One region of the Salinibacterium sp. UTAS2018 genome, then DNA from elsewhere that is predicted to be linked to it. Evidence: predicted binding sites of a transcription regulator. Region 1 holds the regulator's gene; the other holds the start of a gene.
The links. Region 1 encodes HrcA, which represses chaperone genes, less so after heat shock. Its sites were predicted from a motif close to TTNGCACTCGNNNNNNNCGAGTGCNAA; they were not measured.
Positions count from the first base shown of each region.

Region 2: the regulator HrcA is predicted to act here: its motif matches at 4,112-4,138, upstream of ESZ53_RS05080 (Hsp20/alpha crystallin family protein).

Region 1 is NZ_CP035375.1:786,885-802,376, forward strand. It holds gene ESZ53_RS03725 (16S rRNA (uracil(1498)-N(3))-methyltransferase) at 1-105, opposite strand, end outside; gene dnaJ (molecular chaperone DnaJ) at 112-1,212, opposite strand; gene hrcA (heat-inducible transcriptional repressor HrcA) at 1,236-2,258, opposite strand; gene ESZ53_RS03740 (DUF4870 domain-containing protein) at 2,470-2,838, shown strand; gene ESZ53_RS03745 (DUF4870 domain-containing protein) at 2,931-3,305, shown strand; gene hemW (radical SAM family heme chaperone HemW) at 3,320-4,570, opposite strand; gene ESZ53_RS03755 (HAD family hydrolase) at 4,674-5,345, shown strand; gene ESZ53_RS03760 (DUF1990 family protein) at 5,445-6,041, opposite strand; gene lepA (translation elongation factor 4) at 6,046-7,914, opposite strand; gene ESZ53_RS03770 (DUF4190 domain-containing protein) at 8,026-8,400, opposite strand; gene rpsT (30S ribosomal protein S20) at 8,879-9,139, shown strand; gene holA (DNA polymerase III subunit delta) at 9,226-10,254, opposite strand; gene ESZ53_RS03785 (ComEC/Rec2 family competence protein) at 10,286-12,661, opposite strand; gene ESZ53_RS03790 (ComEA family DNA-binding protein) at 12,658-13,248, opposite strand; gene leuS (leucine--tRNA ligase) at 13,311-15,492, opposite strand, start outside.
Region 2 is NZ_CP035375.1:1,048,113-1,063,604, reverse strand. It holds gene ESZ53_RS05095 (ATP-dependent DNA helicase RecG) at 1-1,834, shown strand, start outside; gene coaD (pantetheine-phosphate adenylyltransferase) at 1,990-2,478, shown strand; gene fgd (glucose-6-phosphate dehydrogenase (coenzyme-F420)) at 2,497-3,513, shown strand; gene ESZ53_RS05080 (Hsp20/alpha crystallin family protein) at 3,622-4,062, opposite strand; gene ESZ53_RS05075 (hypothetical protein) at 4,215-4,508, opposite strand; gene ESZ53_RS05070 (alpha/beta fold hydrolase) at 4,915-5,691, opposite strand; gene ESZ53_RS05065 (TIGR03557 family F420-dependent LLM class oxidoreductase) at 5,907-6,920, shown strand; gene cofE (coenzyme F420-0:L-glutamate ligase) at 6,960-7,748, shown strand; gene ESZ53_RS05055 (MoxR family ATPase) at 7,930-8,901, shown strand; gene ESZ53_RS05050 (DUF58 domain-containing protein) at 8,917-10,287, shown strand; gene ESZ53_RS05045 (DUF3488 and transglutaminase-like domain-containing protein) at 10,274-12,583, shown strand; gene ESZ53_RS05040 (ABC transporter ATP-binding protein) at 12,594-13,427, opposite strand; gene ESZ53_RS05035 (putative F420-0 ABC transporter permease subunit) at 13,424-14,434, opposite strand; gene ESZ53_RS05030 (putative F420-0 ABC transporter substrate-binding protein) at 14,427-15,458, opposite strand.

The DNA of each region.
Region 1 (15,492 bases):
GAGGCGCGACACCGTGACCGCATGCCGCGCTTCGGCATTGCCCAGCGAAACGGAAGCGCCAACCGCCACGTCGTCAAGCTCCTCGTCGATATACAGATGTGCCATAGCGAGCTACAGGAACCGATCCCGAAGTTTGGAGAACAAGCCCTGTTGAAATTCTGCGAAGTGGGGCTTCTTGCTCTTGCGCACGGCGGCGAGTTGCTTGATCAGAGTCTGTTCGGCACCGCTGAGCTTCGTCGGCGTGACAACTTGGATGCCGAGCCGCAGGTCGCCGCGATTAGTGCCGCGCAAACTGGTGATTCCACGATCACGAACCGTGAGCACTTCGCCGCTCTGTGTGCCCGGCTTGATGTTCACTTCGACATCACCATCGAGACCATCGAGTTTCACGGTAGTACCGAGAATCGCGTCAATCATTTCGACCTCGACCGTGGCAAGCAGGTCGTCGTCGGCCCGGCTGAAGACATCATGGTGCCGCACCTTGATCTCGAGGAACAGGTCACCGTTGGGGCCGCCAGCAGGACCCACTTCGCCCTGGCCGGGCATCTGCAAACGCAGTCCCGTCTCAACGCCGGCGGGGATGTCAACGGACAGAGTGCGCTGGGCCCGCACCCGACCCTGGCCAGCACACGTGGCGCAGGGGTTGACAATGATGGTTCCGTAACCACGGCAGGTACCGCACGGGCTCGACGTCATTACGTTGCCGAGAAGGCTTCGAACTTGACGTTGAATCTGACCACTGCCCTGACAAATGTCGCAACGAACCGGTGAGCTGCCGGGAGCAGAGCAGCTGCCCTCACACGTCTCACACAGCTCGGCGGTGTTGACCTCGAGATCGCGGGTCACACCGAACATCGTGTCTTTCAGGCTGACCTCGATACGCAGCAGCGCATCTTGACCGCGCTCGCGACGTGAACGCGGGCCGGCAGTCTGGCTTGACCCGCCGAAGAAAGTCTCGAAGATGTCGCCGAAACCGCCGAATCCTCCTCCGCCGCCGCCGAAACCGCCGTTGCCGCCCATATCGTATTGCTGACGCTGTTGCGGATCGCTCAGTACGTCATACGCGTGAGTCACCGACTTGAAACGCTCCGATGCATCCGCACTGGGGTTGACGTCGGGGTGCAACTCGCGAGCGAGCTTGCGGTACGCCTTCTTGATTTCCTCCGGGGTCGCTTCGCGGGCAACGCCGAGGGCTTCATAGTGATCTGCCAAAGTTCCGATTGCTCCTTACGAGCTCAGTTGTCTTCTAAAAGTCGAGACAGGTACCGCGCTACCGCACGGACCGCCGCCATATTGTTTGAGTAATCCATTCGCGTCGGGCCAAGCACGCCCACGCGGGAGACCCCGCCGCCCGAGGAGGAATATCCTCCGGTGACAACGGATGTCTCTTCTAGTCCAAATTCTGCGTTCTCGCGCCCAATGCGAGTGGATACCGATCCATTTGCTACTTCCATCTCCCCAAAGAGGCGCAACAACGTTACTTGCTCTTCTATTGCCTCGAGCACAGGAAAAATGCTGCCGGTGAAGTCTTGTTCGGTTCGCGCCAGATTTGCGGTACCCGCGAGTACGAGCTTGTCGGCACGGTTCGCCAACACTTGCTCGACCAAGCTCGAGGCAATCTTGCCCACAAAAGCTTGACGTTCCACGGGAAAAATCTGAGCGAAGCTGGCTAGTCGATCCGCGGCCTCCGGGAGCGATTGCCCCGTCAGCGCCGAATTCAGCTTGGCGCGAACTTCGCCCAAGAAGACTTCGTCAAGCGGCTCAACGACATCGATCAGACGCTGCTCTACCCGGCCGGAGTCGGTGATGAACACCGTCATGATGCGGGTCGCGTAAAGCGGAACCAGTTCCACGTGCCGCACGCGGGCCGTAGCCAGCGAAGGATATTGAACCAGGGCCACACTGTTGGTCAGCTGAGACAGCAGGCGCACTGAACGCGCAAGTACGTCATCCAAGTCGTCGGCCTGACCCAGAAAAGACTCAATCGCTTGGCGCTGTGCGCTCGTGAGGGGGCGCAAGTCAGCCAACTGGTCTACAAACATGCGGTAGCCCTTATCGGTCGGGACGCGACCGGATGAGGTGTGGGGCGCCGTGATGAGCTCTTCGTCTTCGAGTAAGACCATGTCGTTGCGAATCGTTGCAGCGGATACTCCGAAGGAATGTCGCTCAACGATTGACTTGGATCCGACAGGCTCGCGCGTAGCAACGTAGTCCTGCACGATGACACGAAGCACGTCAAGACCGCGGGCGGAAACCATTCCACCACCCACCTCTCTTGATTGGCACTCAATCCGTTCGACTGCCAATCTTACTCGACACACCACGACACAGCCGTTGCACCGCGCGAGTCATACCAGTAGCGTGTCTTTGTACTTGAGCGCTACCCTTTTGAGGAAATGCTCAGGTGTGACACCGAGCACTTTGATGAAACCCGGGAACTTCCCTCGTTCACCTGAAAGGCACGAACACATGACTGACGCAAATCCGCAGCCCGCAGCCCCCCAGCCGGCAGCTCAACTGACCACGGCTGAGGACAACCAGTGGGCGTCATTCGCTCATCTGGGTGGAATCTTGGGATTCCTTCCCGCGCTGATTATCTGGTTGGTCTTCAAAGACCGCGGCGCATTCACCAACACCGAAGCAAAAGAAGCACTGAACTTCCAGATCACCGTTGCCATCGCCTACGTGATCTCGAACATTCTGATTGCCGTCGTCATCGGCGGAATCTTGCTTCCGATCGTCTTCATTGTGTCGGTGATTTTCTCGATCATCGGCTTCACCAAGGCTAAGGACGGCACGAACTACCGCTACCCCTTCGCACTGCGCCTCATCAAGTAATTCTGCTTATCGGCAAAGTCGATAGCGAGTGAGCCCCGGGAGCTTCTGCTCTCGGGGCTACTTTTTTGTCCAAGTAAGGCTTTAATAGAGCCATGTCAGATTCCACACCGCCCCCCGCCTCGCCGTACGCACCGATCCAACCGATGAGTCCGAGCGACGAAAAGCTCTGGGCGACACTCATTCACGTCGGGGGAATCTTCTTTTCCTTCGTTCCCGCACTAGTGGGTTACCTCGTCTTCAAAGACCGCGGGCCGTTCATCAACGCCCACGCACGAACCGCACTCAACTTTCAAATAACCATGGCGATCGCCTACGCAGTTTCGGTGGTCCTGATGCTTGTAGTCATCGGCTACCTGACCATGTTTGCCGTGGCGATCATCATCCTGATCTTCAGCATCATTGCAGCGGTTGCTGCCAACAATGGACAGGCGTACAAGTACCCGCTGACCATCGAGTTCATCAAGTAACTCGAACTTTCGCTCTAAATGGGGGCGTCTGCTAGCAATCGCCGCACTACGGCATCCGCGAGCAGGCGCCCTTTGAGCGTGAGGTTTATCGTGCCTCTGAAAGCGGCCGGAGCTTCTACCAGCTCATCGGCGATCAGCCCTGCTACGGCGGTGCGACCCTCAGCATCGAGCGTCGCTGTCTTTAGGCCATCGCGAACTCGCGCGCGAAGGAGAACATGCTCGAGATATTTGCTGGAATCAGCAAGCGTCTCGCGCCCGGCTCCCGGTGAGTGCCCGGCAGCAATCCGGTCGGCATACGCCGCCGGGTGCTTGACGTTCCACCAGCGAACGCCACCGACGTGACTGTGAGCCCCCGGGCCAACACCCCACCAGTCATTACCTAGCCAGTAGCCAAGATTATGACGGCTCGCGTGGCTAACAGCGGGATTGTCATCACGTTTGGCCCAGTTGCTGACCTCGTACCAGTCGTAGCCTGCGGCGGCCAGCTTCTTATCGGCCAACTCATACATGTCGGCCTGCAGGTCGTCGTCGACCGGAGCAACGTCGCCACGTTTGATCTGCGCCGCCAGCTTGGTGCCGGTCTCGATAATGAGCGCGTAGGCCGAAATATGGTCTGGATTTTGCGCGATGGCGTGATCGAGCGAGCGCTCCCAATCGGCCAACGACTCGCCCGGAGTTCCATAAATGAGGTCGACGCTCACGTCGAGCTCAACTTCACGAGCCCATTTCACGACGTGAGGAACCTTCTCGGGGTCGTGAGTACGTTCCAGCGTGGCGAGCACGTGCGGCACCGCGGACTGCATCCCGAAAGACACTCGAGTGAAGCCAGCCTCTTTGAGCGCGAGAAGGTATTCCCTGTCGACAGAGTCGGGGTTGGCTTCGGTGGTGACTTCGACGTCATCCGCAAAACCCCACGTATCGCGCGCCGCGGCAAGCATTCGAGTGAGGTCGGTTACCGGCAACAGAGTGGGGGTGCCGCCGCCAAAAAAGACCGTTGAGGCTTTGCGCGGCGCTACGCCCGCATTCTCCAGCACGGTGGCTGCTTGCCTGATTTCAGCTATTGCTTCGTCGGCGTAGTCCGCCCGCTTAGCTCCGCGCAGTTCTTCACCCGTGTAGGTATTGAAGTCGCAGTAGCCGCAGCGCACCCGACAGAATGGAACGTGGATGTACACACTCCAGTCACGGTCGCCAGAACCGGCAGCAACGCTGGCCGGCAAGGCTCCATCGAGAGGGGCAGGATCAGCTATCGGCAACGCACCTGGCACGAACTAATCCCCTAACAACTGATGAAGAAAGTGCGCCGCTCATGACAGCGAGCAGCACCCGTCAATTGTCGCACCTCTCGCGTGGGAGCATGGATGGGTGACTATGCACATTCTCTGGGACATCGACGGAACGCTCATCCACAACTCCACGGACGGTGCCACCGTCTACCTCGAGGCGTTCACCCACGTCACGGGTGAAGCTCCCCGCCAGTTCATCACGAACCCGCACGGGCAGACCGAAGGCCAGATTCTCGCTGCGCTTCTCGAGATCAACGGGCACCCCGCCGCCATGCTCGACGATGTGCTCACCGAGCTAGACGTGCGCACCGCCAAGCTGCTCGAGACTGGCTATGTGCGAACGGCAGTACCCGGCGGCCCGGCAGCGCTCCTCCACGCGGCCGGTCACGGATGGACCAATGCGCTGCTCACGGGCAACGGCCCGCAGCACTCGCGCGTGAAACTCACCGCCGCCGGCTATTCAGAAGAAGACTTCGACTGGACTCACTCGTTTTTCGGCGACCGTTCGCCTGACCGCCACCACCTCACATCGCTCGTCGCCACCATGCTCGGTGACCGCCCCAGCGTCATCATTGGCGACACCCCGAACGACGGAATAGCTGCCGATTCAGCTCAAATTCCGTTCATCGCCGTTGCAACCGGGGCTTACAGCGTGGCCGATCTCCGCGACACCAGTGCCCTCGTCGTCGTCGACGATCTGGTCGGTGGTCTCGAGGATGTATTGGGCACTATCGACGAACTCGCACGCCGAGGCTGATCGCAACGCCGCGCAGGATGCAGCAGTGAAGTTCGGCAGGACTAACGTCGAGTAGCTAGGTGCACGCTCGGCTCCGCTTGAGCCACGGTCTCCGGGTCGTTATTTCGACGAACGAATTGCTCCGGAAAGAGCACGCAGGTAGCGGGTCACGACGATGTATTGGAAGATTCGAAGAGCCGGAGCCACCAACATCCATTTGAAGGATGCCGGTCGAGAAAATGATCGCACCGTCATCCACACTGAGTTGTCGTCGCGCAGCTCTACCATGAATGACTCTTCGCCCCGCAGCGGATGCCCTTCGAGCGTTCCGTAAGCAAAGCCGGCAACTTTCGGGTCGTCGACCACGTAGACCACCCGCACAGGCTCATGGGCCGTAAACCGACCGCTGCCTATCGAGAGCACGATGGTGTCTCCGGCTCGCACATGCGGGTGCTCGCTGTTATCGACCGACAGATCCCGGTTCTCACCGTGCGGGTCGCGAGGCAGAAGCGTCACGCCAAAACCGCTGCGACGTTTCACACCCCAGGTCAACACTTGTTCGCGTGCGAACGCCCAGCGATCTTCTCCATGCCCGATTCGAGCGCTGCGTTGAACCCGGCGGAATCCGGCGGGGGGAAGCACCGTAAAGGTCTGGCCACGCGTGGCACCGACCGCCCCATACGTAACAGGGGCATTGGGGTAGGTGCGCGCATCCATCGGTTTACTTCTTGTCTTTTCCGGCTTCGACTTCGCCCGAAAGCGCAGCGATGAAGGCAGACTGCGGAACCTCGACGCGACCAACCATCTTCATGCGCTTTTTGCCCTCCTTCTGCTTCTCGAGGAGTTTGCGCTTGCGGCTGATGTCACCGCCGTAGCACTTAGCGAGAACGTCTTTACGCATCGCACGGATCGACTCCCGCGCAATGATGCGAGCGCCGATGGCGGCCTGAATCGGCACCTCGAACTGCTGGCGTGGGATGAGGTTCTTCAAACGCTCTGTCATGAGAACGCCATAGGCATAAGCCTTATCGCGGTGCACGATGGCGCTGAACGCGTCGACGGCCTCGCCCTGCAGCAGGATGTCAACCTTCACGAGGTCAGCCTCTTGGTCGCCACTGGGTTCGTAGTCGAGGCTCGCATAGCCCTGGGTGCGGCTCTTGAGGTGGTCGAAGAAGTCGAACACGATCTCACCGAGGGGCATCGTGTAATGAAGCTCTACGCGGTCGGTACCGACGTATTCCATGCCCTGCATGGTGCCGCGGCGCGACTGGCACAGCTCCATGACCGTACCCACGAAGTCTTTGGGGGTCAGGATGGAAGCCTTCACCATCGGCTCAGAAACGCTCGCGATCTTTCCGCCAGGGAATTCGCTCGGGTTCGTCACAGTCGTGAATTTCTTGTCGTCGCCCATCACTTCGTAAATAACCGAAGGAGCCGTAGCGATCATGTCGAGGTTGAACTCGCGTTCGAGACGCTCGCGCACAATCTCCAAGTGCAGGAGGCCCAAGAAACCACAGCGGAAACCGAAGCCGAGAGCTACGGATGTTTCGGGCTCATAAACCAGGGCGGCATCCGACAGCTTCAACTTGTCGAGAGCTTCGCGCAGTACCGGGTAGTCGGAACCATCGATCGGGTACAGCCCCGAGAACACCATGGGCTTCGGCTCTGAGTAGCCCTTGAGCGCGACCTCGGCCGGCTTGGCATGGTTCGTGACGGTGTCGCCAACCTTGCTCAGGCGCACATCTTTCACACCGGTGATGAGGTAACCCACTTCACCAACGCCTAGGCCCTTCGTGGGAGTCGGCTCGGGAGAGCTCACACCGATCTCAAGCAGTTCGTGTGCCGACTTAGTCGACATCATCATGACCTTCTCGCGCGGCGAGAGCTGGCCATCGACCATACGTACGTAGGTAATAACGCCACGGTAGGCGTCGTACACCGAGTCAAAAATCATGGCGCGAGCCGGAGCATCCGGGTTACCGACCGGAGCCGGGATGAGTCGCGTAGCCTCGTCGAGAAGCTCAGAAACACCCACTCCGGTCTTGCCCGAGACGCGCAGCACCGTCGACGGGTCGCAACCGATGAGACCAGCGATTTCTTCGGCGTACTTGTCGGGATCTGCTGCCGGCAGGTCGATCTTGTTCAGCACCGGAATGATCGTGAGGTCGTTCTCCATCGCCAAATAGAGATTGGCGAGAGTCTGAGCCTCGATACCCTGAGCGGCATCAACGAGAAGAATGGCTCCTTCGCAGGCGGCCAGCGAGCGGGACACCTCGTAGGTGAAGTCCACGTGACCAGGAGTGTCAATCATGTTCAGCGCGTAGGACTGTTCCTTACCGTTTTCGTCGGTAAGCGCCCACGGCATTCGAACGGCTTGGCTCTTGATCGTGATGCCGCGCTCACGCTCGATATCCATACGGTCGAGGTACTGCGCCCGCATATCGCGGTCGCTAACAACCCCAGTGACCGACAGCATGCGGTCAGCGAGGGTGGACTTGCCATGATCGATATGCGCAATGATGCAAAAGTTGCGGATAAACGCAGGATCGGTCGAAGCAGGCTCAAGTGTGTAAGAGGCGCGAGGAGACATCCGCCCAATTCTCCCATGAAGCGGACGTTCCTGCGCGCACCCGCCCAATACGACAGGCCGGAGCCATTACGGGGGCGGATGCTCGGGCTGTCACTGCGCCAGAAAGTGCCGCTAGAACGCTGCTGCCAGCAAGAGGAATGGCAGAGTCGCCAGTGCCCCAGCGATAACGACCAACACCCAGCCGAAGGTGGCAACGCAGGCGAGGACGATCCCCCAAATAGAGAAACCCCGTCCCGTTGGTTCATCGCGCAAGCCGAACACACCCAAGATCACCGCAGCCAGCGGCACGACAACGCTCTGCGCAAAGAAGAGCGAAGCGATACCTAAGCTGAGCGCGAGCACGCTCATTGTGCGGGAGGCTGCGGCGCGAGGGGCAGACGCGGTGGTGTACTCGTTAGTAGCGGTGGGCACGTCAGTAGAGGTGGGCACGTCAGTAGCGGTGCGCTCGTCAGTTGCGGATGAAACTGAAAGGGTTGAAGAGGTCATGTATCTAAGGTAAAAAAGCCGACGACCGTCGGGTATCGGGGTAACCCCCGAAAGTGCAGGGGGACGGCCCGCCTGCCGACGTGCCGGCGAACTCTGATGGGGACTTTAACCCGAGAGCCAGGCGTGGCAACAACGGCACACAGACACGTTCACTATTCTGGAGATTGCTTACAGGACAAGTCAGCGGCGCTGAAGGCTTAGTAAACCGCGCAAACAAGTTTGCACGGCGCTGGGGTCGCGCAATTGCTCCGCAATTGCCATAGCTCCACCGGAACCGCGCAAACAAGTTTGCACGGCGCTGGGGTCGCGCAATTGCTCCGCAATTGCCATAGCTCCACCGCGCTGGTAACGTTGCCTGTTGGCTTATGCATACGGTTCTTCGTCGAACGGTATGCGCATCGCGGCCGGGAATCAGAACACCGATTCTCTTCCACGGCCGCCCACCATCTCTGATCCACAAACAAGAAAGCACATAAACGTGGCAAATATTAAGTCGCAGATCAAGCGCATTGGTACCAACAAGAAGGCACAAGACCGCAACCGCCAGGTCAAGAGCCAGGTCAAGACGGCTATCCGCGCCACGCGCGCAGCGATCAAGGCTGGCGACAAAGACGCCGCCCTCGCAAGCTTGAAGCTCGCATCCAAGTCGCTCGACAAGGCTGCTGGCAAGGGCGTTCTGCACAAGAACCAGGCAGCGAACCGCAAGTCGGCCATCGCCAAGCAGGTTGCATCTCTCTAAAGCTCTCTGATCGGCATTACGCCGAACACACAAAAGCCCCTGCCGCTCGCGGTCAGGGGCTTTTGTCGTTAAGCGGTGCTTTCGAGCTAGCGGATGCCGCGGGCGGCGACCACAGAAATCATGCGCTCCAGCGCGAACACAGGGTCGCGCCCCAACCCTTTCACCTGAGCATCTGTATCGGCGATGGCCTCAATGGCGGAGCCAAGCCCCGCGTCGCTCCAGCCGCGCAAATCTTTCATCGCCCGATCAGCCTGCCACGGCGCCATCCCAAAGGTCTTTGCGGCTTGCCCCGACGACATTGACCCGCCCGAGAGTTTCGCCATCGTGCGCAACTTCGACGCAAATGCAGCAACGATCGGCACCGGGTCGGCGCCCGAAGCAAGAGCGTGACGCAAAAGCACAAGAGCTTCACCGGAACGCCCGGCAATCGCGGAATCTGCGACTTTGAAGGCGCTGGTTTCGACGCGGCCCGAGTAATAGCGGGCAACAGTGGCTTCGTTGATTTCGTCGGCATCGTCGGCGAGAAGCTGCTGGCAGGCTGCGGCGAGTTCTGCAAGATCTGCAGAGAACGCTGAAACGAGGGTGCGTAAGGCGCCTGGGGTAACGCGGCGGCGCTTGGCGGCGAACTCGGCGGAGGCGAAATCGTATTTCTCGGCGTCTTTCTTGAGTTCGAGGCACGCGATTTCTATCCCGCCGCCCTTGCCCGCACGAATGGCGTCGAGGAGTTTCTTACCGCGCACTCCCCCAGCATGACGAAGTACGAGATACGTGTCCTCGGCCGGAGCTTCGAGGTATGACAGCGTTTCGGTGATGAAAGCGTCAGTACACTTCTCTACGTTTGTGACTCGAATCAGCCGGGGTTCACTGAAAAGCGAGGGGCTGGCGAGGCTAATGAGCTCGCCCGGGCCGTAGTGATCGGCTTCGAGGTCGTTGACCTCGAGACTGGGGTCTTCAACTTTGAGGGTGTCGCGCAGCATACGGATGGCTCGATCGGCGAGGAAACCTTCCGTGCCGCTGACAAGAATGATCGGTGCGGGGCGCACCTTGTTCCATGCCAACTGCGGAATAGCGACTTTGGACTTCGCCGGCGGTCGGGCGGGGGTTCTGGCGGCCACAAGTCTCCTCAATTTGAACTGCGAACCCAGCCTAATGCCGGGCGCCCACATCCTTCTCCGACCACACTGAGACGGCACCGGACCTGCTCGCGGGCGACACCAGCACGAGTCCGTTCAGATCGCTTCGAGCTACCGCGGTGCCTGCGTCTTCGAGCATGGCAAGAGCGGAATCGGTCGGATGCCCGTACCCGTTGTCCGCGCCGACGCCGATGAGTCCGAGAGTGGCTCTCAGCGCGGAATAGAGGGCCGGATACTGGTCACCAGAACCGTGATGGCTGACTTTGACGACATCCACTTGCCGGAACGTATGGCCTGCCACGAGGCGCGACTGAGCACTCTCGCCGAGGTCCCCCAAGAAAACCGAGCTGAGGCAATGTCTCAGGCAATCGGAGCGCGGCTGGAACTCGATAACAACGCTCGCATCGTTTCCTGGATCGATGCCGGCAACCTGAGCAGGTGGCCAGAGCACGCGCCACTGGAGTTCGCCGAGTTGCCCGCGATTTCCCGCGTTCACCGCGACGACCTGTGCGCCACCGGCCGCGAGGTTGTCGAGCAGTGCTTCGTCGGTGGGCGAGCCGGTGGGCCCGACAAGTACAACGTCTGCTCGGCCGACGACAGCCTCCGTTCCTCCCACATGGTCGTGGTCAAAATGTGTCAACACGAGCAGATCTATGCGGTCAATTGCGAGACGATCAAGGCAGGCTTCGAGTAAATCCGGTTCTGCGCCGGTATCGATCAGAGTAACTTCTTCGCCACTGCGCATGACCACCGCATCGCCCTGGCCCACATCACATTGCGCGAACTGCCACTCCTTCGGCCACGTCATCGCCGCACTCACCGCCGATCCCACCACAACAGCAAGGGCGAGCGTCGACGCGATCGCGAGCGAGGTGAGGGCGTGGGTCTGCCAGATCCCCTTGGTCACCAGAGCAGCGAGGAGAAGAATCGTGAGCACGCTGAGCGTCAGCACTCCCACCCAGCCCTCCCACCACGGGATGCGTGCCCACGGAGCGTCGGCAAAGAAGTCCGCCACCGCGGCGACCCACGCAGCGGGCAGCCAGGCGATCCACATCAGCCCCAACCCGAGGACCGGGAGCACAGAGAGCGCCACGCAAGCCGCGAGACCGACGACGGTCGCAATGGGTGCCGCTGGAGCGGCCAGGACGTTCGCGAGCACCCCGTAGGTCGGCAGTGAGGGCTGCAGCAGTAGCAGCACGGGCTGGCAGGCCAGCTGAGCGGCTAACGGCACAGCAATCACCAGTGACAGCCATCGCGGTATCCAGCGCCCCAGAAGCTGCGCGAGCGGCTCGGCAAAGAGAAGCAGACCTGCCGTGGCGAACACCGAAAGCACAAACGCGAAGTTGCGCGATAACCAGGGGTCGAAGGCGAGGAGCGCGATCGTCGCGAGTGAGAGCACCGCCATACCTCGGATAGGCCTGCCGCTGCCCAGCGCGATCAACACGAACGTCGCCATGAGTGCTGCCCGAAGCACGCTGGGGTCGGGCGTGACAACGACGACGAACGCGATCAACACGAGGATCGAGAGGCCGATCCGTAAAGCCCTAGTAGCACCGACCCGGCCACCGAGAGCCATGATGAGGCCGACGACGATCGCGCAGTTGGCGCCCGAAACTGCGGTGAGGTGACTCAGCGAGCTGGTCTTCATCGCGTCATCCAAGTCGTCACTAACCGCGCTCGTATCGCCGATGGCAAGCCCGCCTAGGAGCTCGCCGCCACCACCAGGCAACTGCGATGTTGCTGCCGAGAATGTGCGTCTCAGCTCATTCGCCCAGTCGAATTGCCAGCCAGGATCGGCCTGCCACTCTGGTTCGTCGGTAGCGAAGAGCAACACCGCCCGCCCATCTCCCGGGGCGGTGCTCGCCAAGGTGCCCGTGACCGCAAACGTGACGCCGATCCCCCACGGCTCGTCTTCACCGCCTGCTGCGAGGTCACTGTCCTGTTCTTCAGTAGGGTCAGCCGCGACCGCGCCAAATCCGCCCCGTTCTGTGAAGATCAGAGCGGGCGATTCGAGCTCGAACGTTTCGCCGTCGACCTTGAGCAGGGTGATGGTCGCCTGAAAAAAGTCGGCGTCGCGTTGGAGGGCGGAGGTGGTTGTAGCCGTAGCGGTGACCGTCGTGTGTTTCGCCGCCAGCGTCGCCAGTGCCGCGGGCTGACGGCTTTCAGCGTGGACGGTGACCGATGTCGAGCAGAGGGCGGCGAGAACGCACCCCAGGGCGAGGCTCGCGAGCAGGCGCCGCTGACTCATCAGTGCGCCCGCGATGAGCAGCGCGGAAGCAAGCCACAAAGCGATAGCCACGGTAAGGGCCCACGCCGGCACTCCGATTACCAACACGGTGACGAGCCACGCACCCGCTACGGGCAGACTCAGCCGCAGGTCGAGGCTCATACCGTGACCAATTCGCGAAGTCCGTCAAACGTAGCGTCGCCGATTCCAGCGACATTGCGCAGATCATCGATGCTCGTAAAACGTCCATTCGCTTCGCGCCACGCGAGGATGCGAGCGGCCATCGCTGGCCCGATACGAGGCAACGTATCGAGAGCCGCGGCATCCGCAGTATTCAGATTGACTCGACCATCGGATGCCGTAGCCGCGTCAGCCTCGTCGCCCGCAGCGGGCACTGCGAACTGCTCTCCATCGGTCAGCACGCGCGCGAGGTTGAGTTGATCACGGTTAGCCTCCTCGGTGAAACCCCCGGCGGCAGCGATCGCGTCAATGACGCGTGATCCTTCGGCCAGCTCGAAGAGCCCCGGGCGTACCACCGCCCCCGTAACGTGCACGAACAGAGCGGGCGATTCCACCACGAACGCGTCGTCGTCTGAGCCCACTTCGCCGCGCGCAATCTCTACAGCAGTAGGGCTGCCGGTGAGAGCGGTCGCGAGGATGGCACAGCCGAGCGCGACAAGCACCACCACGATGACGGCGCCAACACGCACCCGCAGCCGTGTCTTACGGGCCTGCTCGAACTCTTCCACCTGCACAAACTAAGCGCGCCCCGATTGCTCGGAGCGCGCTTAGTTACAAGGTGTGAAGTGTTTTAGCCTTCGGTGAGCTGTGGACGAGTCGCGATGCTCACAATCTTGGGTGCGCGCACGATTACTTTGACAATCTCGCGGTCACCAACGGTGCGCTTGATCGCTTCTGATGCCATGGCCAGAGCTTCGAGGTCCGCGCTGTCGATCTTGGGCGAGACTTCGAGGCGGTCACGAACCTTGCCATCCACCTGAACGACAGCCGTCACCGACTCTTCAACGAGGAGCGCCGGGTCGGCCTTGCGCCAGCCAGCAAGAGCGACCGTGGGCTCGTAACCGAGCTTCTCCCACATCTCCTCGGCCGTGTGCGGAGCGAACAGGCTCAGGGCGATTGTGATGACTTCAGCTGCTTCGCGAACAGCAGCATCGCCGCCGCCAGCACCGGTGTCGATGGCCTTACGGGTCACGTTCACGAGATCCATGATGCGAGCAACGAGCACGTTGAACTTCAACGACTCGGCAAGGCCAGGGCCATCAGCGAGGAAACGGTGGGTGGCGCGGCGCAGCGTGGTGTCGCCCGTCTTCCACTCGATCTCGGGAGCACTCGTGACATCCCGCACGACACGGAAGGCGCGAGCCAGGAACTTGTGTGACGCCGCAGGCGACACGTCTTCCCAGTTGATGTTCTCCTCAGGCGGGCCAGCGAAGGCCAGCGTCAGACGCAGAGCGTCGGCACCGTGCTCGGCAATTTCGCCCGAGAAGGTCACGGCCTTGCGGCTGCGCTTCGACATCTTCTTGCCCTCAGAGAGAACCATGCCCTGGTTGAGCAGCGCACTGAAGGGCTCCGTGAAGCTCACGTAGCCGAGGTCGAAGAGCACCTTGGTGATGAAGCGCGAGTACAGCAAGTGCAGAATCGCGTGCTCGACGCCACCAACGTACTGGTCGACGGGAGCCCACTTCTCGGCCTCCGCCGGGTCGAAGGCCTGGTCGGGATCGTTCGGTGACAGGAAGCGCAAGAAGTACCAGGAGCTGTCAACGAAGGTGTCCATCGTGTCGGCATCGCGCAGGGCAGGGCTGCCGTCGCGCGGGTCTTCGACGTTGATCCAGTCTTCGGCGGCCGCGAGCGGCGACTTGCCCTTGGGCTTGAGGTCGAGCCCCTCAGTCGACGGCAACTCAACGGGCAGCTGCTCGAAGGGAACCGGGATGAGTTCGCCATCCGAACCGTGAATGATCGGGATGGGGGTTCCCCAGAAGCGCTGACGGCTGATCAGCCAGTCGCGCAGACGATACGTCTTCGCGGCGCGGCCGGTGCCAGCTGCTTCGAGCTGTTCCACGATCTTTTTGATCGCGTTGGACTTGCTGAGTCCATCGAGCGGACCCGAGTTGATCATGCGGCCATCGCCCTGCAACGACTGACCGGTGTCGCGGGGATTCAGCGGCGGCAGGTCATCCGGCAGAATCGCCATGCCATTTTCGTCGAGCTCAAGAATAGGAATCGCGCCGGTAATGGCGGCGTTCGTGTCGAGCACGACGCGCACGGGCAGGTTGAACTTGATCGCAAATTCGAGGTCGCGCTGGTCGTGCGCGGGCACAGCCATCACGGCACCGTGGCCGTAGTCAGCCAGCACGTAGTCGGCCGTCCAGATCGGGATGCGCTCCCCGGTGACCGGGTTGATCGCAAAACGGTTCAGCGGGATGCCGGTCTTGGTACGCGTGGCATCCTTGCGCTCGATTTCGGTCTGCTTCTGCGTCGCTTCGAGGTAGCTCGCAAACGAGGCCTTGGTCTCGTCGTCGGTGCCCTCCACCAGCTCGGCGGCAAGGTCACCATCCGGGGCAACGACCATAAAGGTCACGCCGTAGAGAGTGTCGGGGCGCGTCGTGAAGACCGTGACCTTCTCGTCACGACCTTCGATCTCGAAGTCGACATCCGCACCGACCGACCGGCCGATCCAGTTGCGCTGCATCGTGAGAACCTTCGACGGCCAGGCGCCCTCAAGCTGGTTCAAGTCATCGAGCAGGCGGTCGGCGTAGTCGGTGATCTTCAAGTACCACTGCGTGAGCTTCTTCTTGACGACGATGGCGCCCGAACGCTCGGACGTGCCATCGGCCAGAACTTGCTCGTTCGCGAGAACGGTCTGATCTACCGGGTCCCAGTTAACCCAGGAGTCCTTGCGGTACGCGAGGCCCTTTTCGTACATCTTGAGGAACAACCACTGATTCCACTTGTAGTACTCGGGGTCGCTCGTG
Region 2 (15,492 bases), 260 kb from region 1:
CGCCGGCAAAGTCGGGCAGTACCGCGGCACGCGCCAACTGGCGCACCCCGACTACGAACTCTTCGATCGCGATGAGCTCGAGCTAAAAAAGCCTGAGCAGGCCAAGGGCTGGGCTGAGCAGCCAATCCCGATTTATCCCGCTACCGCCACGGTCGCGAGCTGGCAGATTCAGAAAGCGGTCGAGGTCGTACTCGATACCCTCGGCCCGCTGGAGGACCCGGTGCCGGATGCCGTGCGCCGCGAACGCGAACTGCTGCGGTATTCGCAGGCGCTTGAGTTCGTGCACCGCCCCAAGGTCGACTCCGATTGGCGCAGTGCTCGCGATGCCCTGCGCTTTCAAGAAGCTTTCGTGCTGCAGTCCGCTCTCTTGCAGCAGCGCCAGAAGCAGCGCGAGTCTGAGGCGATTGCGCGCACGGCTGGCTCCCTGCTCGAAGGTTTCGATGCTGCGTTGCCGTTTACGCTCACGGGCGACCAGCAGTCCGTCGGCGAGCAGATTTTCCATGACCTCGCCGAGCCTGTGCCGATGAATCGCCTGGTGCAGGGTGAAGTGGGTTCCGGTAAGACGCTCGTCGCGCTGCGGGCAATGTTGGCTGTTGCGCAATCCGGTGGCCAGTCAGCGTTGCTGGCGCCCACCGAGGTGCTTGCTCATCAGCACTTCCGCTCGATCGTGCGCACGCTTGGGCCCGATCTCGCGGCCGAACTGCGCCCGACGCTGATCACTGGTCAGTTGCCCACGGCCGAGCGCAAGAAGGCCCTTCTGGCGACCGTCTCGGGCGCCTCCCGCATCGTCATCGGCACGCACGCTCTCTTGGGCGATGCCGTGAGCTTCGTCGACCTCGGACTCGTCGTCGTCGACGAACAGCATCGCTTCGGCGTTGATCAGCGCGAGGCTCTGCGCCTTAAGGGTGCGAAGCCGCCGCACGTTCTCGTTCTCACCGCCACCCCGATCCCGCGAACGGTCGCGATGACGGTCTTCGGTGACCTCGACATTTCGTCCATCGCTGAGCTTCCTGCTGGCCGCCAGCCGATCAGCAGCCACGTGGTCCCGCTGGCCGAGAAGCCCGGCTGGGTCTCGCGCGTCTGGCAGCGACTGGCCGAAGAACTGGCCATCGGCCGGCAGGGGTTCGTCGTGTGCCCCGCGATTGATGCCAAGACCGAAGAGCCTGGCACCGAGCCCGCCTCGAAATCAACCGACGATCCGGATGCCGGCCCGCCGCGCCCCATTGCCAACGTCACCGAGGTGCTGGCGTCGCTCCGCAGCAACGAGGTTCTCGCGGGCAAGCGGATCGAGGCGCTGCACGGCAAGCTCTCGAGCGACGAGAAAGACGAGCTCATGCGCGCTTTCGCCGCCGGCGACATCGATGTGCTTGTCGCAACGACCGTGATCGAGGTGGGCGTCGACGTGCCCAACGCTTCCGTCATGGTCGTGCTCGATGCCGACCGCTTCGGAGTCTCGCAACTGCATCAGTTGCGCGGCCGCGTGGGCCGTGGTGGCGTCCCCGGCCTGTGCCTGTTTGTGACAGCAGCCGAGGGGGAGTCTTTGGCTCGCGAACGCGTCGAGGCCGTGGCATCCACTCTCGATGGTTTCGAACTGGCCAACAAAGACCTCGAGCTGCGTCGCGAAGGTGACGTGCTCGGCGGAGTGCAATCGGGTGGGCGTTCGAGCCTCAAGCTGCTGCGCGTGGCCAACGACGGGCAGCTGATCACAGAGGCTCGGGAGGCGGCACAAACGGTGCAGGCCGCCGATCCGACCCTTGCGGAGCATCCGGCGCTCGCCGAAGCACTGCAACGCCGCCTCGACGAAAGCGCCGAAGCCTTCCTCGGCAAGAACTAGACCACGCACGAACTGGGCCGGCGCACGAGCTGGCGCTGGCACGAGCTGGGCCCGGCGCTAATCGGGCCCGGCACGAGGCCTCTTGGCGGCCAATGTTGTTTGCCCGCACAGCGAACTCCCACGCGGCGGCAGGCCCCAGCCACTATCGTTGAAGCATGAGTCGGATCGCTGTCGTTCCTGGGTCCTTTGACCCTGTCACCCTGGGCCACCTGGACGTGATTGAGCGGGCGGCAAAAACCTTTGACGAAGTGCACGTTCTCGTCGTGCACAACCCCGGTAAGACGGCTCTTTTGCCGATTGCCCAGCGCGTCTCGCTGCTCGAGCAAGCGATAGCGGATGCTCGGTTTGCGGGCAACATCCGCGTCACCAGCTGGAGCATGGGCTTGCTCGTTGACTACTGCACTGAGGTCGGTGCGAGCGTCATCGTGAAGGGCATCCGTTCTCAAGTGGATGTCGCGTACGAAACTCCTATGGCGATCGTGAACCGCGATCTTGCGGCCGTTGAAACCATCTTTATGCTGCCGAACCCCGCCCACGCGCACGTTTCCAGCTCGCTCGTACGCCAAGTGGCGGCGCTCGGCGGAGACGTTGCGCCGTATGTACCGCGGGTGGTTTCTGAATTTTTGCAAGCGCCGCGCGACTAACACCGGCACAATAGGTTTATGACTCTCACTCTCGGATACAAAGCGTCAGCTGAACAATTCGCCCCGCGCGAACTCGTAGAGATTGCGGTGGCCGCCGAAGCTCACGGCATGGAGAGTGTTGCGGTCAGCGACCACTTTCAGCCGTGGCGTCACGAGGGCGGTCACGCGCCGTTCTCGCTGAGCTGGATGGCGGCGGTGGGGGAGCGCACGAGCACGATTCGTATCGGTACGAGCGTGATGACTCCGACGTTCCGCTACAACCCCGCTGTGCTCGCTCAGGCCTTCGCCACGATGGGCTGCCTCTACCCGGGGCGCATCATGCTTGGTGTCGGAACGGGCGAGGCCCTCAACGAAGTAGCGACCGGATTCCGCGGTGCCGGAGAGCAGGACTGGCCCGAGTTCAAAGAGCGCTTCGCTCGCTTGCGCGAATCGGTCCGTCTCATGCGCGAACTCTGGACCTCCGACCGGGTGTCGTTCGAGGGGGAGTACTACTCCACTCACGGTGCGAGCATTTATGACCGCCCTGACCAGCCCATCCCGATCTACATCGCCGCCGGCGGCCCCATGGTGGCACGGTACGCCGGCCGTGCGGGCGACGGCTTCATCTGCACGTCGGGCAAGGGCATGGCCCTCTACAACGACGCGCTAATCCCCGGCGTCAAGGAGGGCGCGGCCAAGATGGACCGCAAGTTCGAAGACATCGACCGGATGATCGAGATCAAGCTGTCGTACGACACCGATGCTGACGTCGCCCTCGAGAACACCCGTTTCTGGGCGCCGCTCGCTCTCTCCAAGGAGCAGAAGCACGACATCACCGACCCGATCGAGATGGAGCGCGCTGCCGACGCTCTGCCTATCGAACAGATCGCGTCGCGCTGGATCGTGGGCAACGATCCCGACAAGATCGTTGAAGAGATTCGTCCGTACGTGGATGCTGGCCTCAACCACCTCGTGTTCCATGCGCCCGGTGGCGACCAGCGTCGCTTCCTCGAGCTCTTCGAGCGTGACATCGCTCCGCGCTTGCGGGCGCTGTAGGGCCTAGCGCGCGAGACGCGCACACGGGTTAACACACGATGGGCGGATGCGTGAAGCATCCGCCCATCGTTGTTGCGTCGGCAAGAATCGCCGACTACTGACAGCCGGCTAGCTCGTGACCGCGACCTTGTCGGTCGATCGAGACTGGTTGTCGGCGTTGGTGCTGACCTCAATTTTGCGAGGCTTTGCCTTCTCCGACACCGGGATAATCACACTCAGTACGCCGTTGTCGTAGCTAGCGCTGATGTTTTCGCGGTCGATCCCGGCACCGATGCTGAACTGGCGCAGGTAGGAGCCGTAACGACGCTCCTGCGAGAGCCATTTTGCGCCGTCGCGCTCGCCGGCCGTACGCTCGGCGCGGATCGTGAGCAACTGACCATCAACGTCAACGTCAACGGATCCGGGGTCGACACCCGGGAGATCGGCGGTGAGGACGTACTCGTCAGCCTGGCGATAGAGATCCACGGGCATGGGCTGGGTGCCGACGCGGGACTGGGCAGCTGCGGAGAGCCTGTCGAGTTCGGCAAAAGGATCAAATGACAGTGTCATGGGAAACCCCTTTCTCAAAGTTGAGTCACCGTGACTCAACAAGAAAAAATTAGCACTCTCACCCCGAGAGTGCCAAGTCAATTCGCTCACAGTTCGCTGACAACGAAAAGACCGCCGCCGGAGAGATCCGGCGGCGGTCTTTTGTGGTGTTATCAGCGGATGATGAACCGCGGATAGTGGTGCTCGGCGCGAGCCCTGGCCTGAGCCAGTCGTTCGCGACGGAGCTGGTGTTCGGCCCGCTGCTGAGGCGAGGCGAGCAGTCGAGAGCGGTGCGGCCGGCGACTCCAGGTGATGAGAGCGACGCCGAGATGCAGGGCAAGACGGTCGACGACTCCCACGCGACGCGGCATCGCTTGGCGCGGTGCTGCGTCGTGCGGGTTCTGGGCGGCGCTGGGTTCGGGCGGATGGTCATGACGGTCTTTCGGAGCCGCCAGTGTTGCGTTCATGAGATGTCTTTCGTGAGCTGTATTCGTGAGCTGTATTCGTGAGAAAAATGGATGCGGAAGGCGCGCACAAGTGCGCTGTTTCAGGTGGTGACCCAACGGCATCCCCAGTGATCGCGAGTCGCTGAAAGAGGAAAGATCATCGAGAGGCGAACGCACCCGCGAATGAGGGTGCAGACTCGTCAGCCAATCGCCGTTAGCGATGATCGAGTTGGGTCGTGTGCTCCGTGAGCGCCGCCACCGTCAGAACCGGTGAGCGGAAAACGCTAACCGGTTAGGCGGTGGGGGTGCCGACGGAGCCGGCGGTAGTGGGGTTCTTCGTAATAGTGAAAATAAACACGCGAGGCTCCTTTCAATAGTTGGCGTTTGCTCAGTGTAGGGCGAGTCGTTGCTAACGACAAGACCCGCTTTAGGCGCGATGCAAAGCCGTGATGATGGCGTCTGCGAGCTCAGCCGGTTTCGTGAACTGTGGCCAGTGTCCGGTGGGCAGGTCCACGAGTTCGAGGTCGGTGAGCTGCGCGAGTTCGGTGGCGAACGGCGCACCCTTGCTCATCCATTCCCGCACTTGATCAGCCTCGAACTCGCAACAGATCACGGTAGCGGGCACGCTGAAGCGCGCTGGGGTAGAGAGGGATTGCGGGGTGCTCGCGATGAGCGCGGGCTGGGGAATAGCGATTTCGCGAAACCATTCCCGCAGTTCGTCGGTGAGGTCGACGAGGTCTTCGTCGTCGAACACGCTCCAGTCGGGCAGGGGAATTTCGCCGTTGACGGTAGGTAGCTCGGTGTTAATGGGCATGCCGTTCGGCAGGGGCACAGTGTCGACGTGCACGATTCTGGCGAGACAGGTGGGGCGGGCATCCGCTACCGCATGCGCGATCGGGCCACCACCGCTGTGCGCGACAAGAGCGATGCGTGGCGTTGGTTCTTCCTTTTCGTCGCCGTTTTCGCTGCCGTCGGCTTCGACGTGCGTGAGGGCGTCAACGACCGCGACCACGGCCGCAACGTGGTCGGCCAGAGTGACTTCAGCACGGTGAGTGTCGCGGCGACGCAAGCCAGGAAGGGTGAGCGGATGCGCGGTGTGACCGGCATCTCGTAGCGCGCGGGTTATCGGAGCCCAGGAGTCTCCGTCAAGCCAAAATCCGGGGATGAGAATGACGTGCATCAGCGGGCTAGCGGTGCTGATCAATCACGATCGGGCTTCGTGATCGCTCGAGGCTTCGTCTCTGGTGAAACGCACAAGACGCAGCGCGGTCTTTCGTGGTGGGACGGACAGAAAACGCGCCGAGATTCATGCTGACTCCTCATTGAGTAGATCGCCATTATCCGCCCGCAGCCCCGCCAACTCAACGGTTGTGCGAATGGTGGGCCCACTTGGGTCGCCGTAAGCGCCACAATAGACGGATGCCCGTGACTGTTTCTGCACCCCATATCGGCTATGCCGCCATGCTCGAACGTTTTCATCCGCGCGAGGTGATGGGCTTTGCCCAGCACGCGGAGAGTCGGGGTTTCCGCGGCGTCATGGCGGCCGATCACTACCAGCCGTGGGTGCCGCAGCAGGGGCAAGCGTCGTTCGTGTGGAACGTGCTCAGCGGTCTCGGTGAGACGACGACAGGCGATCTCGGCACGGGCGTCACGGCGCCGACTTTTCGTTGGCATCCAGCCATGGTGGCGCAAGCCTCCGCGACCCTCGCTGCGATGAACCCGGGCCGTCACTGGTTGGGCCTCGGCAGCGGCGAAGCGATCAACGAACACATCATTGGGCAGTACTGGCCCGAAGCTCACGAGCGCATCAATCGGATGTTCGAAGCCGTCGAGATCATCAAGAAACTCTTCGCCTCGGGGCTCGCGAATAAAGACGTTCGCCACGAAGGGCAGTTCTATCGCCTCGAATCCACACGCCTCTGGACCATGCCCGACGTCGCCCCCGAAATCTTGGTGGCGACGGCTGGCCCGGTCGCCGCGAAGCGAGCCGGCAAGACCGTCGACGGCCTCATCACCGAAGCCGCACCCCTCGAGAAGATCGACATGCTGCTCAAGCGATTCGCCGAAGGCGCCCGCGAGGCAGGGCGCAGTCGAGAAAGCCAGAGCCGCGTGCTGCGGCTGCACTTGAGCTGGGCCGAAACAGATGAGCAGGCCATGCGCAACGCGCTCACCGAATGGCCGAACGGTGGTTTGCGTTTCGCTAAGAACGACATCCGCTCGCCCTTCGAACTCGAACAGCTTGCCCGCATGGTGCGACCAGAAGACTTCGAGGGGCGGATGCCCGTCAGCGCCGATCCCGACGTGCACCGTGCCTACATCCAGAGCTACCTCGATGCCGGGTTTGATCGCATTTACCTGCACAACGTGGGTCGCAATCAGCGAGAATTTCTGGATGTCTTCGGCCGCGACGTGCTTCCCGCACTGCGCAAGTAGTAGCGCGCGCGAATAATGCCCCACACTAGAAGCGTGAGAATGAGCGCCTGGGCCGTACCCGGCATCCCCGAAATCGTGTCCGGTGACGACCTTGTCGAGGTGATCGCGGGTGCCCTCGTTACAGAGTCCGGCGATGTGAACGCGGGCGGCCTGCTCGACGGCGACATCCTCACTGTGACCTCCAAGATCGTGAGCAAGGCCGAAGGACGTTCGGTTGAAGCAGCCGACCGGGAGCAGGCGATTACCGACGAAACCGTGCGCATCGTTGCTTCGCGCGAGCACCCGAATGGTGTGACGCGCATTGTCGAGAACCGACTCGGTCTCGTGATGGCCGCCGCCGGTGTCGACTCCAGCAACACTCCCGACGGCATTGTTCTGCTCTTGCCGCTCGATCCCGACGCGACCGCGCGCACACTGTGTGCTGGCCTGCGGCAGCGATTCGGCGTGACCGTCGGCCTCGTGATTACCGACACCGTGGGCAGGCCCTGGCGCAAGGGGCAGGCTGACATCGCTATTGGTGCCGCCGGCATCCACGTGCTTGATGACCTGCGAGGCACCGCGGATGCTTCGGGCCGCCCGCTCGCGGTGAGCGTCACGGCGCTCGCGGATGAAGTTGCTGCCGCCACCGATCTCGTCAAGGGCAAGGCCGGGGGATTGCCCGTTGCTGTGCTGCGCGGACTCGGCAGTCACGTTGCTGATCTCGATGCTCCTGGCGCCCGTTCGCTCGTGCGCAGCGGCCCCGAAGACATGTTCAGCCTCGGCACGAAAGAGGCCTGGATGGCGGGCTTCGATGAAGCGCATGACGAGAGCGCCCTCAAAGAGGAATAATGCTCGACTGTCGGTGATTTTGCCTCTACGATAATCGGATGGGGCTCTTCATTTCGTGCGCGTATTTCGAACGCCAATCCGCGATCCACGCTCTCGAAGAACGCCTCCGCGACCGCAAACAATTGCCCTAGTGGTAGACGGGTGTAAGACTCAATCCATGGATGACCCTAGCTCCAGCGTGATGCCCGCCGACGTGTTTCACGATCACTGTCATGCCATTATTCGCAGCGTCTCGACTGTGATCGATGGCAAGGATGAGGCGGTGCGACTGGCGCTGACGGTACTGCTTGCCGAGGGACACCTGCTCATCGAAGACGTTCCTGGCGTCGGCAAAACCATGTTGGCGCGCGCGCTGGCTCGCACGGTCGACAGCACTGTGTCCCGCGTGCAATTCACCCCCGATCTGCTGCCGGCCGATATCACCGGCGTTTCTGTGTACAACCAGAACACGCGCGAATTCGACTTCAAGAAGGGGCCCGTTTTCGCGAACATTCTGATCGGTGACGAGATCAATCGCGCGAGCCCCAAGACGCAGTCGGCCCTGCTCGAGTGCATGGCCGAATCTAGCGTGACCGTCGACGGCACCACGTACGATCTCGAGGCACCGTTCATTGTGGTCGCGACTCAGAACCCGATCGAGATGGAGGGCACTTACCCGCTGCCCGAAGCTCAGCGCGACCGTTTCATGGCTCGCATCTCCATGGGGTATCCGGATGCCGCTGCCGAGCTGGAGATGCTGCGCTCGCGCGAGCTCACGAGCCCGCTCGACGCGCTTGAGGCAGTGGTCTCCGTCGAGCAGTTACGCGAACTCATCGCGACGGTGCGACGCGTCTACGTGAGCACAGCGGTCGAGGAATATGCCGTGGCGATTGCCCAGGCGACCCGTCGTGATCCCGAGGTGCGGTTGGGGGCGAGCCCGCGGGCGACGCTGCATCTCGTCCGGGCGGCAAAGGCTCGGGCGGCGATCGACGGCCGTGACTTCGTCTTGCCCGATGACATCGATGCGCTTGCCGTGACGGTGCTGGCTCACCGAATGATTCCTGCGCGGCATTCCTCGCAGGCATCCACTGTGCTGACGGGACATTCGATCGCTGATGTCATCGAACGTATCGTCGCGGAGACGCCGGTTCCTCTGGCCTCCGCGGCGTCCTAGTCGACGTCGACGCCGATGCCTCGCCTGCGACCGTTTCGAGCCCTCTCGCTTGCGCTGAAGGTGGTGCGACTTACCGCGCGTGGAAGTACGTTCGTGGTGCTCGGTAATCTCGCGATCGTGGGCGGCTATGTGGCGGGTATGCCGATTTTGTTATATGCGGGATGTTTTGCGCTCGCGCTGCCGTTGATGGCGGTGGTTCTCGTGCGTTCGCGCGGCTCATCGCTGGCCGTGAGTCGGCGTTTCGCTTCTCCAATCGTGGAGGCAGGGACCACCAGCGTCGTCACGCTGCGCGTCGATAACCTCGCGCGCACCAGTCTTCGAGGAATGCACTGGGCCGATGGTCTACCGTGGCGTCCGTGGGCGACGGCGAGCGGTTGGCTGCCTCCGCTGTCGGCTCGGATGGGTGGGCTCAACCGCCGCAGCGCGGCCCAACTGACGTACTCTCTCACCCCGGCGGCCCGAGGCGTATTCGAAATTGGCCCGCTTCTGTTGCAGAGCGCCGACCCGCTCGCGCTTGCGCTCGGTAGCTGGAGTGTGGGCAGCGTTACGGAGCTCACTGTTACGCCGCGAGTGGTCGCGCTGTCTCATTCGGCGTTGCTCGCTCAGTCGGGCGACGGCGAGGCCCGAGTGCTCCAACGTCGCTCGGCAGGCGACGACGACGACGCGATGACACGCGAATATCGCCGCGGAGATGCGATGCGCCGGGTGCACTGGCGAGCATCCGCCCGCCATGGCAGTCTGATGGTGCGCCAAGAGGAACAGCACAGTTATCCCGAGGCACGCATCATCGTGGATACAAGGTCGAACGGTTATCCGGATGCGAGCCACGCCGAGTCCGGCCGCCAGCCAGCCGGATCCGTCGCGGCGGCCACGCGCAGCCCCCGCTTCGAGTGGGTAGTCAGCATGCTCGCGTCTGCTGCCGTGCAGTTGAAGCGCGAAGGCTTCTTGGTTGAGATCCTCGAGACAGGCCCGACACAACTAGCGGAGGCATCGATTGTGCACCGTCGCGCGTCGGAAGAACAAGAGTTCTTGACCCGCCTTGCGACGTTCGGGCCGGTTGACACTGCGCCGGGATGGTGGGGCGCACCCGTAGCGAGCACGAGCGCGGGTGGGCCAGTGGTGGCGCTCGTCGCTCATCCCGAGCCCGAGACCATCGCGTACTTGGCGCAGCAGGCTCTCCCCGGGGTGCTGGCTGTGGTGTTCGTCGTGGAATCGTCGTCAAGTTTTGGCTACTTCGCTCACGCGAGGGGCCCGGCGCGGCAGTCTGCCAGCGACGAGCTGCGCGACGCCGGCTGGAAGGTGATCTCGGTGCACTCGTTCGATGGCATCAGTGACGCGTGGGAGCTATTCGTAGCCGAGTCGCAGGCACACCGTGACGACAACTGACGCGAGTCGAGCGCGCAGCGTGCGCGCTCACGAGCAACGAGTGCGGGTGTGGTCGCTCAGCGGCACCCTTGCTCTCGCCCTGGGCGTCGGGGCGAGCAGCCTCGGCGAAGTGCTTACTGAAGGCGCCTGGTGGTTTCCGTACCTCGCGGTAGTTCTCGTCGTTCTCTCTGCCGCCGCGGTCGCGCACACGCTCATCTCCCGAGCCTGGATCGGCTCCCTCATCGGTGCCGTCGCGGGTGGGTTGGCGCTCACTGTTCTCTTCGCCGCCAACACCGCGTTCTGGGGAATCGTACCCCTCGTCGGAACAGCGGAACGTTTCGCGCGACTGGTGACCGAGGGCCAAGACTCAATGGAGGGTCAGCGATTCCCCGCGGATGCCGACGCCGGCATTGTGTTCCTGATCTGCGTCGGTGCCGTCGCTCTTTCCGTCGCGATGGATGTCATCGCATTCGTGCTGCGTAAGCCCGCTTTCACGGCGATCCCGCTCCTCGTCCTGCTGGCGGTTCCAGCGTTTGTGCGAAGCGAATTGCACGATGCGCTTGGTTTCGCGGTTACGGCGCTGGCCTATGTCGGCATCCTTCTCGTCGCGGGCGAACATACGACGGTTCGCTCCGCGTGGCCGGCGGTGGCGGTGGCTCTCGCGGTGGCGCTTGTTGTACCTGTGCTGCTCCCGAGCGTCACACCGGCAGAGCCCGCGACGAGCGCACCGGGAATCATCGGCACGGGGGTGAACCCCATCCTGAGCCTCAGCGACGACTTACGCCGCGATTCACCGCTCCCAGCACTGACCTACTGGTCTGACACGGGAGAGGAATACCTGCGGGTGGCCGCGCTCGATGAGTTCAGTGACGAGACCTGGAGTCCTTCCGAGAACGAGATTGACGACGCCAACACCGTCGACGAGTTCGGGGCTGCGCCGGGTCTCTCGGCCGAGATCCCTCGCATCCCCAAAGCCGTGCAGATTCAGATTCAACAGCTTCGCGGAAAGCTGCTGCCGGTGCCGTATGCCGCGACGAGCATTGCGGATGCGGGGCGCGGGTGGACGTGGGACGCGGAGGCTCTTACTGTCGCATCGTCATCCGCGAACTCGAAAAATCAAAGCTACGAGGTGTCGTTCATCACTCCCGCTCCCACGATCGAACAGCTTGAGGCCGCACCGGTCGAACTGCAGAGCGGTTTTGAGAAGTACTTGGCGCTGCCCGAAAGTTTGCCGGCCGTGGTGAGTGAAACCGCTCAGCAGGTGGCCGGAAGCGAAGCAACACGGTTCGATCAGGCCCTGGCGCTGCAGTCGTTCTTTCGCAACGGGGACTTCGTGTACTCGGAGGAGGCCCCCGTCGCCGAGAACTACGACGGTTCGGGGGCAGAAGTGCTCGGCGAATTCTTGGCTGCTCAGAGTGGCTATTGCGTGCACTTTGCTTCGGCGATGGCGGCGATGGCCCGCAGCCTCGACATTCCCGCTCGCGTCGTTGTCGGCTTCACTCCGGGGCAGCGACAAGTGGACTCCGAAACCGATGAAGTCAGCTTTTCGGTCACCACCGACAACCTGCATTCGTGGCCCGAGCTCTACTTTCCGACTGTCGGATGGATTCGTTTCGAACCCACTGTTTCGGTAGGGAGCACGCCTCGGTTTGCGCAGAGCGTGAACGATGACCCCAGTACTCCCGATATCGATGAGTCGAAGCCCGAACCCACCGCGACGCCGACGTCGAGCGCCACCCCGGGAGCGCGCCCCGATGTGCCGCGTGACGAGATCGCCGACGTGCCGGTTTCGGGGCAGAGCCAGCTCTCGCCCTGGTGGTGGTTGCTGCTCGTCATCCCGCTGCTGCTAGCCGTTCCTGCGCTCGTCCGCGTCAGTCGCCGAGCGCTGCGGCTGCGGGCTGTCGCTCGCGGCGACGTTGCGCAGGCTTGGCGTGAAATTTGCGATAGCGCCGCCGATCTCGGAATCGTCGTCACCACGACGGCGACTCCGCGCCAACAACACGACCAGATAGCGACGCAGCTCGGCATGGCGACTGTCGCTGCGAGAGCTGGGGCGGTGTCTGGATCCTCCACAAGCTCGGCCCCATCGACAGCGCCCTCGGTTGAATCGCCGCGACCAGCGTCGTCGGCGCTCGCGGAGGTGCTTGCTGCCGTGGAAGCCTCGGCGTTCAGCCCGCGCCAGCGAGCGGTGCGACGAGAAGCAGTGTCGAGTGTGATCGTCGCGCTACGGTCATCCGTGGGGTCGAAGGCCCGGATCGTCGCGGTACTCGCCCCGCGCACGGCATTCGACCGCAACCCAGCCGCGGTCGAGAAGTAGCCCGACGCGGTTACGCCGGGCTGAAGCCGATCACGGGCTTACCCGTGATCGGATTGCGCAAGATGGATGCCGTCACGCCGTAGACGTCAGCAATCAGCTGTTCGGTCAGTACGGTTTCGGTCGCGCCCGCCGCCACGACGCGACCGTGGGAGATCACGATCACGTGGTCGCAATAGCTCGCCGCGAGGGAGAGATCGTGCAGGGCCGCCAGAACGGTTACGCCAGTGTTGCGCAGGCTCGAGAGTAGTTCGAGCACCGCGAGCTGAGCGGCGATGTCGAGGTGGTTGGTGGGTTCGTCGAGGGTGAGCAGCTGCGGCTGCTGGGCGAGTGCCCGGGCCAGCATCACGCGCTGCTTTTCGCCACCGGAGAGGCTCTGAAACTCGCGCTCGCGGAACGCGGTCATTTCTACAGTCTCGAGGCTCGCCGCAATGATGGCGGCGGATTCGGGGGAGTCGGCCTCCCACAGTGATTGGTGCGGAAGGCGACCGAGCGCCACAACCATTCCCACAGTGAGGGACGTGTCGGTGGTGGCGTCTTGCTCCACGAACGCGGCGAGGCGGGCGCGGTGGCGGCGCGGCATCCCGAGCAGATCATGGCCGCCGAAGGTGACGCTGCCCGATGCTGGAGCGTGCACCCCGGTGAGAGCGCGCAGTAACGTCGACTTTCCCGCACCGTTGGGGCCCACGAGCGCGCTGAGCGAGCCGCGCGCGACCGTGCAGTCGACGTTATCGATGAGCAGGGTGCCGTCGGTGGTGACGCTGATGCGTTCCGCGACGAGGCCGCTCTCGGTGCCGCTCGTGGCGCCACCCGTGGTGCCGTGCTCGCTACCGCTCGTCTCGTTCATGTGGAACTCTTTCGCCGGGTGAGCAGGAACGCAAAGATGGGCGCTCCGATCATCGCGGTGACGATGCCCACGGGAATCTCGCGAGGATCAAAGAGGGTGCGGGCAAGAGTGTCAGCCCACACGAGAAAGACAGCACCGAGGAGGGCGCTGAGGGGGAGCAGGGCGCGATGGCCTGGTCCCACGAGCAGCCGCACGGCATGCGGCAATATCAGCCCCACAAAGCCAATCGAGCCGCTCACCGACACCATGGCCCCCGTGACGAGAGCGGATGCCGCCAGCAGTCCCCAGCGGGTGGCGCTGACGTTCACGCCAAGCGACGCTGCCTGCACGTCGCCAAAGGCAAAGGAGTCGAGAAGTCGTCCCGTGAGCATCACGGGGATCCCGATCACGATGATGGCAACCATGGTGATGCCGACGGCGGGCCAGCGTGCTCCGCTGAGCGAGCCCAGCAGCCACGAGAGCACTTCGCGGTAAGAGTCGCCGGTGACGCTCCAGAAGATGACAAAGCTCGTGATGGCCGAGGCGAGTGCCGAGACGGCGATACCTGCCAAGACGGTGCGCGAGGGCGTGATCGCTCCCAGCGACCCCGCGAGCAGCAACGTCAGGGTGAGAGCGAGCAACGCTCCGACGAAGGCGGCGAGAGGAAGCAACACAGCAGCGCCTAAGAGCAACACTGACACGGCGCCGAGCGCGGCTCCTGACGACAACCCCAACAGATAGGGGTCAGCGAGCGGGTTGCGCGTAATCGCCTGCATCACGGCTCCGCTCAACGCGAGCCCCGCGCCCACCGCCGCGGCGGTCAGCACGCGTGGCAAGCGCAGCTGCCACACAATGCCGTCGCGAAGCTCGCTCAGCGGGCTCACCCCAATACCGAGGTGACTACCAATCGACCGCCACACTTCATCGAAGCGGATGTCGGCAGGCCCGATCGTCACCGCCACCGTGATCGACACCAGTAGTGCGATCACGAGGGCGGCGCCGAAAGTTAGCGGGGAAACCTTAGCCATCAAGCTCCGCAATCTGGGCCGACAAGCTCTCGGCGGCTTCGACGCTGCGCACGCCAGCCTCGCTCGCCGCGAACGGCACTACGAGGTAACGGCCAGCTTTCACAGCACTGAGGTTAGCGGTTGCGGGGTTGGCCTCGAGAACTTCAATCTTCTTGTCGGCGGAGTTCCACGCGGCATCCACGAGCACGATGAAGTCGGGGTCGGCGTCAACGACGGCTTCCCAGTTGAAGGGCGCCCACGTCGAGTCGATGTCGCCGGCGATGTTGGTGAGGCCCACGGTGTCGAGTAGTAGTTGCGGAGCTCCGATGCCAGCGCCGACATACGGTGTGTCAGAACCTGAGGAGAACCACAGCGCGGTGCGGGAGTCGCCGTTGGCCTCGATGGCGTCCAACTGCGCACGCTGCTCTGCGACGATTTCAGAGGCATCCACCCGGAAGATCGACGCCACAGTTTCGATGTCTCCGAAGACATCATCGAAGCTGAGCTGAGCGGGCTGTTCTGCACTCTGGCAGGCCGAGGGGGCGACGAAGGTGTTAATGCCTAGAGCGGTGAGGTCAGCGCGCTCGCCGGCTCCGTCTGCGCTGAATGTCGACTCCCACCCCGCGAAGACAAGGTCAGGCTCAAGGTCAAGCACTGCTTCTTCGCTGGGCACTTTCTCAGCGATCGAGGTCAGATCAGCGGCCTCGGATGCCCACTGCTCGGGAACGGGGCCGTCCTGAAAAGCGGTTCCGATGATGCGGTCGCCCAAACCGAGTGCCAGCAGCATTTCGGTGGTCGATGACTTGATCGTGATGACGCGCTCGGGGGCGGAGTCAAAGCTCACGTCGAAACCGCAATTGCTGAGGTCAACGCTCTGCGCGGCGGCGTCGGGGGAGGCGGTGGTCTCCGGCGTCGCGGTGGCACAGCCGCTGAGGGCGAGAGCCGACACCGCGAGAAGAGCGGCACCACGAACGACGGTGTGACGGCGGCTCGTGCGGTGAGCGCTGGGGCGGGCAGCAAAAAGAGAGCGGGTAAGAACAGACATGAGGCCTTTCGAGAAACGGCGAAGTGGGCGCGGA